DNA from 2 places in the Shewanella sp. 10N.286.51.B8 genome. Region 1 is predicted to be linked to the other one. Evidence: predicted binding sites of a transcription regulator. Region 1 holds the regulator's gene; the other holds the start of a gene.

Evidence for each region. The regulator MetJ, encoded in region 1, represses methionine synthesis genes. The targets are predictions, from matches to a motif close to TAGACGTCTAGACGTCTA.
Region 2: msrA (peptide-methionine (S)-S-oxide reductase MsrA) is a predicted target of MetJ. The motif match lies at 2,537-2,554, and genes of this name have one in related genera.

The regions. Positions count from the first base shown of each region.
Region 1 is NZ_JBFRKG010000018.1:199,163-203,576, forward strand. Features, by position in the region: gene AB4160_RS08735 (bifunctional aspartate kinase/homoserine dehydrogenase II) at 1-1,064, opposite strand, end outside; gene metB (cystathionine gamma-synthase) at 1,127-2,287, opposite strand; gene metJ (met regulon transcriptional regulator MetJ) at 2,495-2,809, shown strand; gene AB4160_RS08750 (sulfite exporter TauE/SafE family protein) at 2,988-3,728, shown strand; gene AB4160_RS08755 (conjugal transfer protein TraF) at 3,790-4,414, opposite strand, start outside.
Region 2 is NZ_JBFRKG010000054.1:8,099-12,512, forward strand. Features, by position in the region: gene AB4160_RS17995 (alpha-ketoacid dehydrogenase subunit beta) at 1-31, opposite strand, end outside; gene AB4160_RS18000 (thiamine pyrophosphate-dependent dehydrogenase E1 component subunit alpha) at 34-1,212, opposite strand; gene astE (succinylglutamate desuccinylase) at 1,362-2,393, opposite strand; gene msrA (peptide-methionine (S)-S-oxide reductase MsrA) at 2,567-3,046, shown strand; gene trxB (thioredoxin-disulfide reductase) at 3,203-4,156, shown strand; gene AB4160_RS18020 (GNAT family N-acetyltransferase) at 4,337-4,414, opposite strand, start outside.

The sequences.
Region 1 (4,414 bases):
TGCTTTTGGTTTTCAGCAGTGAATGCCAGTTCAACTTTATGATGGGCAGAGCACCAATATGCTAGCGGCGCAATACCGGCTTGCTCAAGTAATTTGAGTGTGGTTTGAATTAGCGCTTGCTGCTTAAAGCGAAACAGCACCACTTCATTTAAACTGGTAACCACTGGAGCGCTAGCTGACGAACTTTGGGGCGCAATAAGGGTAAAGTCAGTATGTGATGCGTAACTTGAGCGCACCGCGAGACTAACATTAGTATCAAATAAGGGCTGTAAAGTTCGGCTGTGCAGTACTGGCGAGCCGAGTTTAGCTAAACGATCGGCTTCAGCAAGTGACATGCTTTCAAGTAATTTGGCATCATTAATTTTATTCGGATCAGCGTTAAATACCCCTTCAACATCGGTCCAAATAGTCACTCGTTCAATGTCCGCTAAGCTGGCAATTAAGGTGGCGCTGTAATCTGAGCCATTGCGGCCAAGTAATAATGTATCCCCTTTACTGTTGGCGCAGATAAAGCCGGTGATCACTAAGCGTGTATTTGGATTAGCATCCAGCAGCTTTTGGACTTTTTCGCGGGACTCATCAAGACGAATATTCGGCACAGGCCCTTCATCAGCCACCAGCAGTGAGCAGGCATCAATATTCGCGGCAGCAACGCCAGACTCTCTTAATAAGGCTGCCATTAATCGTGCTGACCAACGCTCACCAAAGCTTAATACATGATTGAGCTGAAATTCATTGCGCTCTTCAAGGGACAATAAACTGACTAATTGCGATTTATCGGTTGATAGGCGCTCACGTAAATCGCGCGCTTGTTCGTTTGAGAGAAGTTGCTCAATCAGGTTTTGCTGATAGCTCACCAGTACTTGTAGCTCTTCTTGCCACAAGTCACCGTTTTCTCTTAAGGAGAGTAATTTATATAAAAAGTTAGTACTTTTACCCGCAGCTGAAACAACGACTAAATCATCACTGTTGCCATGAGTCAGTAAAATATGGGCAACGCGGCGATAGCAATCTGCATCAGCAAGACTTGAACCACCAAATTTATGTAAATGACTGCGGGCCATTTTTCACTCCTTAAACAACATATACCAGCCTGACTACATGAATATAGCCAAGGGAGATTAACTTAAAGCGCAGCGACAGCAGCTAAGCCTACTTCAATATCGGCAACCAAGTCTTCAGCATCTTCAATCCCGACAGATAGTCGCAGTAAAGTATCTTTAATGCCAGCTTCATACCGTGCTGCAGGCGCCATTGCTCTATGGGTCATGGTTGCAGGTACGGCAACTAAGCTTTCCACTCCGCCTAAGCTTTCAGCAACACTGAAAATAGACAGTGCATTTAAAAAGGCGACCACTTCTGCTTCACCACCTTTAAGTTCGAAACTTAACATAGCGCCGAAGCCTTGTTGTTGCTTAGCTGCAATATCGTGACCTGGGTGGTCTTTTAAGCCTGGATAATACACTTTTTCGACAAGATTGCTGGCCTGAAGTACGTCAATAACTTGCTCAGCATTTTTTTGATGCTCGCGAATACGTACAGCTAAAGTACGAATGCCACGTAAGGTTAGGTAACTATCAAAAGCCGAGCCTGTTAGCCCTAAGGTGTTTGACCACCAGTGTAGTAACTCACCCAGTTCAGGGTCTTTTGCCACCACAGCGCCACCTACAACGTCACTATGACCATTGATATATTTGGTGGTGGAATGCATGACGATATCAGCGCCTAGCTCTAATGGCTGTTGCAAAATTGGCGATAAAAAGGTGTTATCAACCACAACTAAGGCATCGACTTTATGGCTTTGCTCAGCAATAGCTTTGATATCAACAACACGTAATAATGGGTTTGACGGCGTTTCTAACCACACCATTTTAGGTTTCTGAGCAATCGCATCACTGAGTGCTTGCTCATCTGTTTGATCAATCACCAGTAATTTAAATTGGCCTTTGTTGGCAAGATTTGTGAACAAACGGTAACTACCGCCATAACAATCGTGAGGCACAATCAGTAAATCATCGGGGCCTAATAAACTAGTGACCAAGGTAATCGCAGCCATACCGGTACAAGTAACCACCCCAGTAGCGCCATGTTCAAGTTTGGCAATGGCTTCACCTAACACGCAGCGCGTCGGGTTTCCTGAACGACTATAATCAAACTCTCTAGGGTTTTTATGGCCATCAAAAGAATAGTTTGTTGATAGATAAATCGGCGGGACTACAGCGCCGTATTGGGTATCTGACTCGATACCTTGGCGTACTGCTAGCGTAGCTGCGCGATGTTTGCTCATTGTAAACTCCTAAAGAATACACACTAAAGAGATGTCTAGATGGCTAAATGTACCTAAGCTAAGTCACATCGTCAATACAAATCAGCCGTTTAGACGTCTAAACATAAAGAAATCTATTTCCATTCGTTATAGAATAACCGCAATAATTTGACTGTTATTATTTAGCGGTTAAAATCTGCCACGAATCTATCGTATAAAGGTGAGTTAATGACTGAATGGAATGGCGACTATATCAGCCCATATGCCGAACATGGCAAAAAAAATGAACAAGTTAAAAAAATCACGGTATCCATACCTTTAAAAGTTTTAAAAGTATTGACTGATGAACGTACCCGCCGCCAGGTTAATAACTTACGTCATGCAACCAATAGTGAACTACTGTGTGAAGCATTTTTGCATGCCTACACTGGACAACCACTGCCAAATGACGGTGACTTATCAAAAGAAGGGCCTGATAGCATCCCATCTGAAGCAAAAGCTTTGATGGATGCCATGGGAATTGAGTGGGAAGATCTTGATTAAGTCAAGCTAGCGACTAGCGCTGAAGTACTTGCGCTAAAGTACTTGCGCTAAAGTACTTGCGCTAAAGTACTTGCGCTAAAGCATAAGCCTGCTCAATTAATCAAACACTGCTCGTCATTTAACGCATCGAGCTCTCAAGCTGAGAGTGAGTTGCAGTATTGCGCCTAAAGAGTCGACAATGGAATTTATCGATCCGCAGACCTTGATGCTTGCATCGGTTATCATTTTTCTAGGCGCATTAACCCAAGGCCTTATCGGTTTTGGGCTTGCGGTTGTTGCCAGTCCACTTCTCTATATCATCGACCCACAATTAGTCCCAGCCCCTGTGATTATGATGGGTTTTTCCATCGCCTTATTGACCTTATTGCGTGAACGTACTCAACTGGAGTTTAATGGGCTGCAATATGCGCTGCTGGGGCGAATACCTGGTGGCTTTATGGGCGCAGGTTTATTACTGTTTGCCCCCCAAGCAGTACTGGGGTTAGCCATTGCCTTTATTGTCGGCGCAGCGGTGTTGCTGAGTATTTTTAAGATCACAGCGCCAGTAAATCGGCTTTCGCTATTTATTGCAGGTGTCTTGTCGGGGGTATTTGGAAATATTGCCGCCATTGGTGGGCCACCATTAGCGATTTTATTAGCCGGTAAAGATGCGCCGAAGTTTAGAGCCGCGCTATCGATCTTTTTTGTTTTCAGCTCAATGATCGCACTGATTATTTTAATGCTTGCAGGCTTAGTGGAAGAAAAGCATCTGTGGTTGTCATTGATGCTATTGCCATCTGTCATACTCGGAAATATTGCCGCAGGAAAGCTAACCAATAAGGTTGATAAAAATAAGACTCGCATCGCCACTATGGTGTTATGTAGCTTAAGTGCATTATTGCTAACCCTTAAGTCGTTAATTGAATTATCAGCAGGCTAGTCGATCATCTTTTTGTGGCAGATATAAATGCAACAATGATGACAGCTAAAAATGATAACGCTTAAAAGTGATAAGAAGTTTGCAGCACAGCGCCAATGGCATCATCACCATAGCTGCCGCTCATATCCAGCTTAAAGGCTTGGCCGATGGCAAAGCCGGTGCCGAAAGAGTAAATATCTACGCTATTATCTTTTAAGTCATGGCGGTAGCCCATGCGTAAAAACAGCCAGTCAGTGGCTTTAACTTCACCGCCCACTCGCCAATACTGCACCGCATCAAACTCGCTAAAACGGCTTTGCTCCACCAGATCAATATCCGTGGTTAAGGTGACTCTGGACCAATCATAAGCAGCTCCCACTGTGACTAACGGCTCAATTTGGTATTCAAATGTCCGTCCTTGAGCTTCAACTGTGGTTATTTTTTTACTGAATAAATTACGAGCAGACAGCCCTAAGGTTAAGCTTTCTGTTGGCTCAATAGCCACCCCAAGATCAAGGTTAAATAAGCTGTCATCATTTCGATATTTATCATCATCAAAATCATCGACATCAAAGTTATTGGCACTGGCACTGTAATGATAGGTATCAATGCGTTGAAACTTAGGTGAAATCCCAACTTTTACAGGCATGTTAACTATAGATAGTGGAAAGCTTAACGCCACCCCAAAATCTGTGACTCCGGCGGCT
Region 2 (4,414 bases), on a different contig from region 1:
TAATGGCGTGTAACATGTTCATTTCAGCCACGATTAAATTCTCCCTGCACTTTTAGGATACGACTTAGGATATTTTTTAATATGTTGTTTTAAATCAGCTAATTGTTTCTCTAAAGCAGGTGTTGGTTTATCTAATACATCTGTGATTAACAAGTCGATATGCGGTAAAGCCACTTTTTCTGCCACTTTAACGGCATTAAGTACTTCTTCTCGGTATTGTTCATAAGCTGCAGCATCATCTTTTTCGTTTAACCAATCTTTATTGATCATCCAAAGTTTAAAGCGCTTAACAGGATCATGTTGCTCCCACTTAGCTTCTTCTTCTTTTGAACGATAACCCGATGGGTCATCTGAAGATGAATGTGCACCTAAACGGTACGTCATCGCTTCGATGAGTACTGGCGCATTATGTTCTAACGCATGAGCTCGAGCTTGTTGAGTTGCTGCGAGTACCGCAAGCATATCGTTACCATCAACACGAATAGTGTGCATACCATAACCAACACCACGACTGGCAATGCCATTACCTGCAAATTGCTCTTCAGTTGGCGTTGAAATCGCGTAACCATTGTTACGACAGAAAAAGATCGTTGGTGACTTTAAAACTGCAGCCATATTTAGGCCTGCGTGAAAGTCACCTTCTGATGCTGCACCTTCGCCAAAATAACAAATAGCAACGTTACGTTTGCCTTGTAATTTAAAAGCATGTGCAACACCGGTAGCTTGTGGTATTTGAGTCGCTAGTGGTGATGAAATTGTCTGGTAATTTAATTCTTTACTACCGTAATGAATTGGCATCTGTCTGCCTTTACCTAAATCTTTTTCATTACTGAACATTTGATTCATAAATTGTTCAGTGGTAAAACCACGATATCTAAGTGATGCATGCTCTCGGTATTGCGCCAATATGACATCACCGTCATCAAGTGCAGCAGTACTGCCAATGATAGAGGCTTCTTCGCCAGTACAAGTCATATAAAAACTAATACGACCTTGCCTTTGAGCACTTAACATACGTTCATCTAATACTCGGGTAAAAACACAAGTATCATGTATACGTTCAGCCAAGGCTTTATCAATAACGGGCATGACGGCATTTTCGTAAGTTGTGCCATCAGCTTGCAGAATTTTTAAAATAGGAATGTGCAATGAAGCTTTGTCTAAGAAGCTGACACGATGCACTGTTTCATTAGTCAGTGTTGCGTTGCTCATATTGTGCTCTTGTTATTTGTAGCCTTAAAAATAAAGCGTAATTTATTATATGCGAACGAACATTACGTTAACGTAAACTTACTATCAACTAATGTTCATTCCACTTAGTGAATATCCTGTCATATATAATGTATATTTAGCTTTACAACTTATTGAATGTCTTCATTAGGTGCTGGCACTAAACATAATACTGTACGTTGGCCCACAGGTACATTTTCATTAGGAAAAACGATAGCTTCGTATGGATAAATGACCTTAATCTCAGTGTCACCTTCCGTTGCTAATACATGATTTTGCTTGAACCCAGAAAAATTTACCGTTGTCTTATCAAAGGTGAATTTGAAATCATCAAACTGCTTGTTAATGGAACGAGACACTTTATATAAGTGAAGTTTGTCTTTATCAAAAGGAGCTAGTTCAACTTGTTGTTGAGTTATCAACTGCAAAAGCATCTTTTTAGTATTGGCAAATTTTAACATATCATTCTCGCCAAAAGGCATCACTTTACCCAGTTCGACTGTAAATGCATCGGCTTTGAATTGTTCTGATGAATAATAGCTAAAAGTAGTGGTAGGTTCATGATGGAATAAAATGGTGTCAACATCACAACCCGCTAAAAACATAATTTGATCAGCACTAAAGCTACGTCCAGGCCTGTAAGGATAAATCGCAAATTTCTCATGTTTAGACGGCTTTATCGCGGTGTGTAAGTCGTAATGTATTCGTTGTGAGCTATTATTTTGAAGATAAAAATTAGCTACATATTCCTCTAATTTTTTTGCTCTAACTCTTTCTTTATTTGATAAACCTAAACCGGAAGAATGTGCCCCACTGAACAAACGATTCATATTCTCTTCTACAAAGCGTGTTTGGCTGAGTATGGAATCTGGATTGCCAATTATAAACAGGACTCTTTGTTTTGTAACGATTGTTTCTTTTAATAAATTATTTATGAGTTCGTTACAGATTTCAATAGGTGCTGTTTCGTTACCATGTATGGCACAAGATAAAACAATGTCTTTAGTCGACCCTTGAGCTGGATTAAAACAAATAATCCCGTTATCTAAAATCGTAACTGTTGTTTTATTTGACAATTCAAAGCGCTGTTCTGGCACCTTGTTATTAATGTTAGTTAACGTAAATGCTAAAAAATCTTTGTCATCCATTAATTGTTGAAACACGCTGACTCCTTGATGCGGCTTTAAATATTGAATGGTTTCAAACGGTAGTCGGATTCTATCACATTTAGGGGAAGCTAACGTTAAGTAACATTTAACAGAGTGTAAATCTTTGCTTGCATTATTTATTAGAATAAATATACTTTTAGCCATCTAGACTTCTTTACGGGTATCGTATGACTATAGCAACTTTTGGTGCAGGCTGTTTTTGGGGCGTTGAATATTTTTTTAAACAAATAAATGGTGTAGTTGCAGCACAATGCGGTTATATGGGGGGAAATGACAAATTTCAGACCTACGAGCAAGTGAAAGCGGGCGTAACGGGCCATGCAGAAGTGGTACAGGTTGAGTTTGACGAACATATCGTTAGCTATGAAGAGTTGTTGACCGTTTTTTGGCAAAACCACAATCCAACCACTCTAAATATGCAAGGTGGTGATATTGGCAGCCAATATCGAAGCACTATTTTTTTCCACAGCCAAGAACAAAAATTATTAGCAGAGCAATCTAAATTGTTGCTAATTCAAAGTGGTAAATGGGGATTACGACAAATTGTAACTGAAATTGTACCGGTTCAAACCTTTCATCCGGCGGAAGAATACCACCAAAACTATCTAGAAAAGAATGGCTTACCAAGTTGTCATATTAGTTATTAGCATGTAAAAGTCTAATGCGATAAGTCCTTGGTGTCTTTTGTGTACGGTATCGATTGCCTCAATCTATATCTTGGAGCAATCGCTACTTTACCCCACCCTGTAAATTCCCTACAATCCATGCAAATTGCTTAAAGCATGTAATGGAGAAATAAAAAAATGAGTCAAGCTCGTCATATCAACCTACTAATTTTAGGTTCTGGCCCTGCTGGTTATACTGCTGCAGTTTACGCAGCACGCGCAAATTTGAAGCCTGTAATGATCACTGGGATGCAACAAGGTGGTCAACTGACTACGACTACTGAAGTTGAAAACTGGCCTGGCGATGCGAATGATTTAACTGGCCCAGCATTAATGGCAAGAATGCAAGAGCATGCTGAAAAATTTGATACAGAAATTATTTTTGACCATATCAATGAAGTTGATTTTAGCCAGCGCCCTTACCGATTAAAAGGAGACAATGGTGAGTTTACTTGTGACGCATTAATCATTGCAACTGGTGCATCTGCCAAATATTTAGGCCTTCCATCTGAAGAAGCATTTATGGGCCGTGGTGTATCAGCCTGTGCTACCTGTGATGGTTTCTTTTATCGTAACCAAAAAGTGGCTGTAGTTGGTGGTGGTAACACTGCTGTTGAAGAAGCGCTTTATTTAAGTAATATTGCTTCTGAGGTGCATTTAATCCACCGTCGTGATTCTTTCCGATCAGAAAAGATCCTGATCAACCGTCTGATGGATAAAGTTGCTAATGGCAATATCATCCTACACTTAGATCAAACTCTTGATGAAGTCGTCGGTGACAACATGGGTGTTACCGGTCTTAAAATGAAAAGCACTAAAGATGAGTCAATTTCAGATTTAGAGGTTGCTGGCGTTTTCATTGCGATTGGTCATAGCCCAAACACCGGTATTTTTGACGGTCAACTTGATATGAACTACGGTTACATTACCGTCAACAGTGGCCTTCAAGGTAACGCAACTCAGACAAGTGTTGAAGGCATTTATGCTTGTGGTGACGTAATGGATCAACATTATCGTCAAGCTATTACTTCAGCAGGATCAGGTTGTATGGCTGCGTTAGATGCCGAGCGTTACTTAGACGCACAAAAGTAGAATCGTCACTTTGTAATCTACTAGTTTACACATAGTGAGCTAGTAGCGACAAGCCATCCATTATTGTGATGGCTTTTTTATTGTTTGTATTTTATCGATGTGAATAACACAGGTGAAGGCTGTTGTTTATACAGTTGACCAGTTTTTGTTTAACACTATTACTGCACATTACTCATTTTTTTAATGGTTAACTTTCAAACTGTATATTACAACTTCAGTTTTGCCATTAACATCTGAATGAAACTGCTGACAGATAAA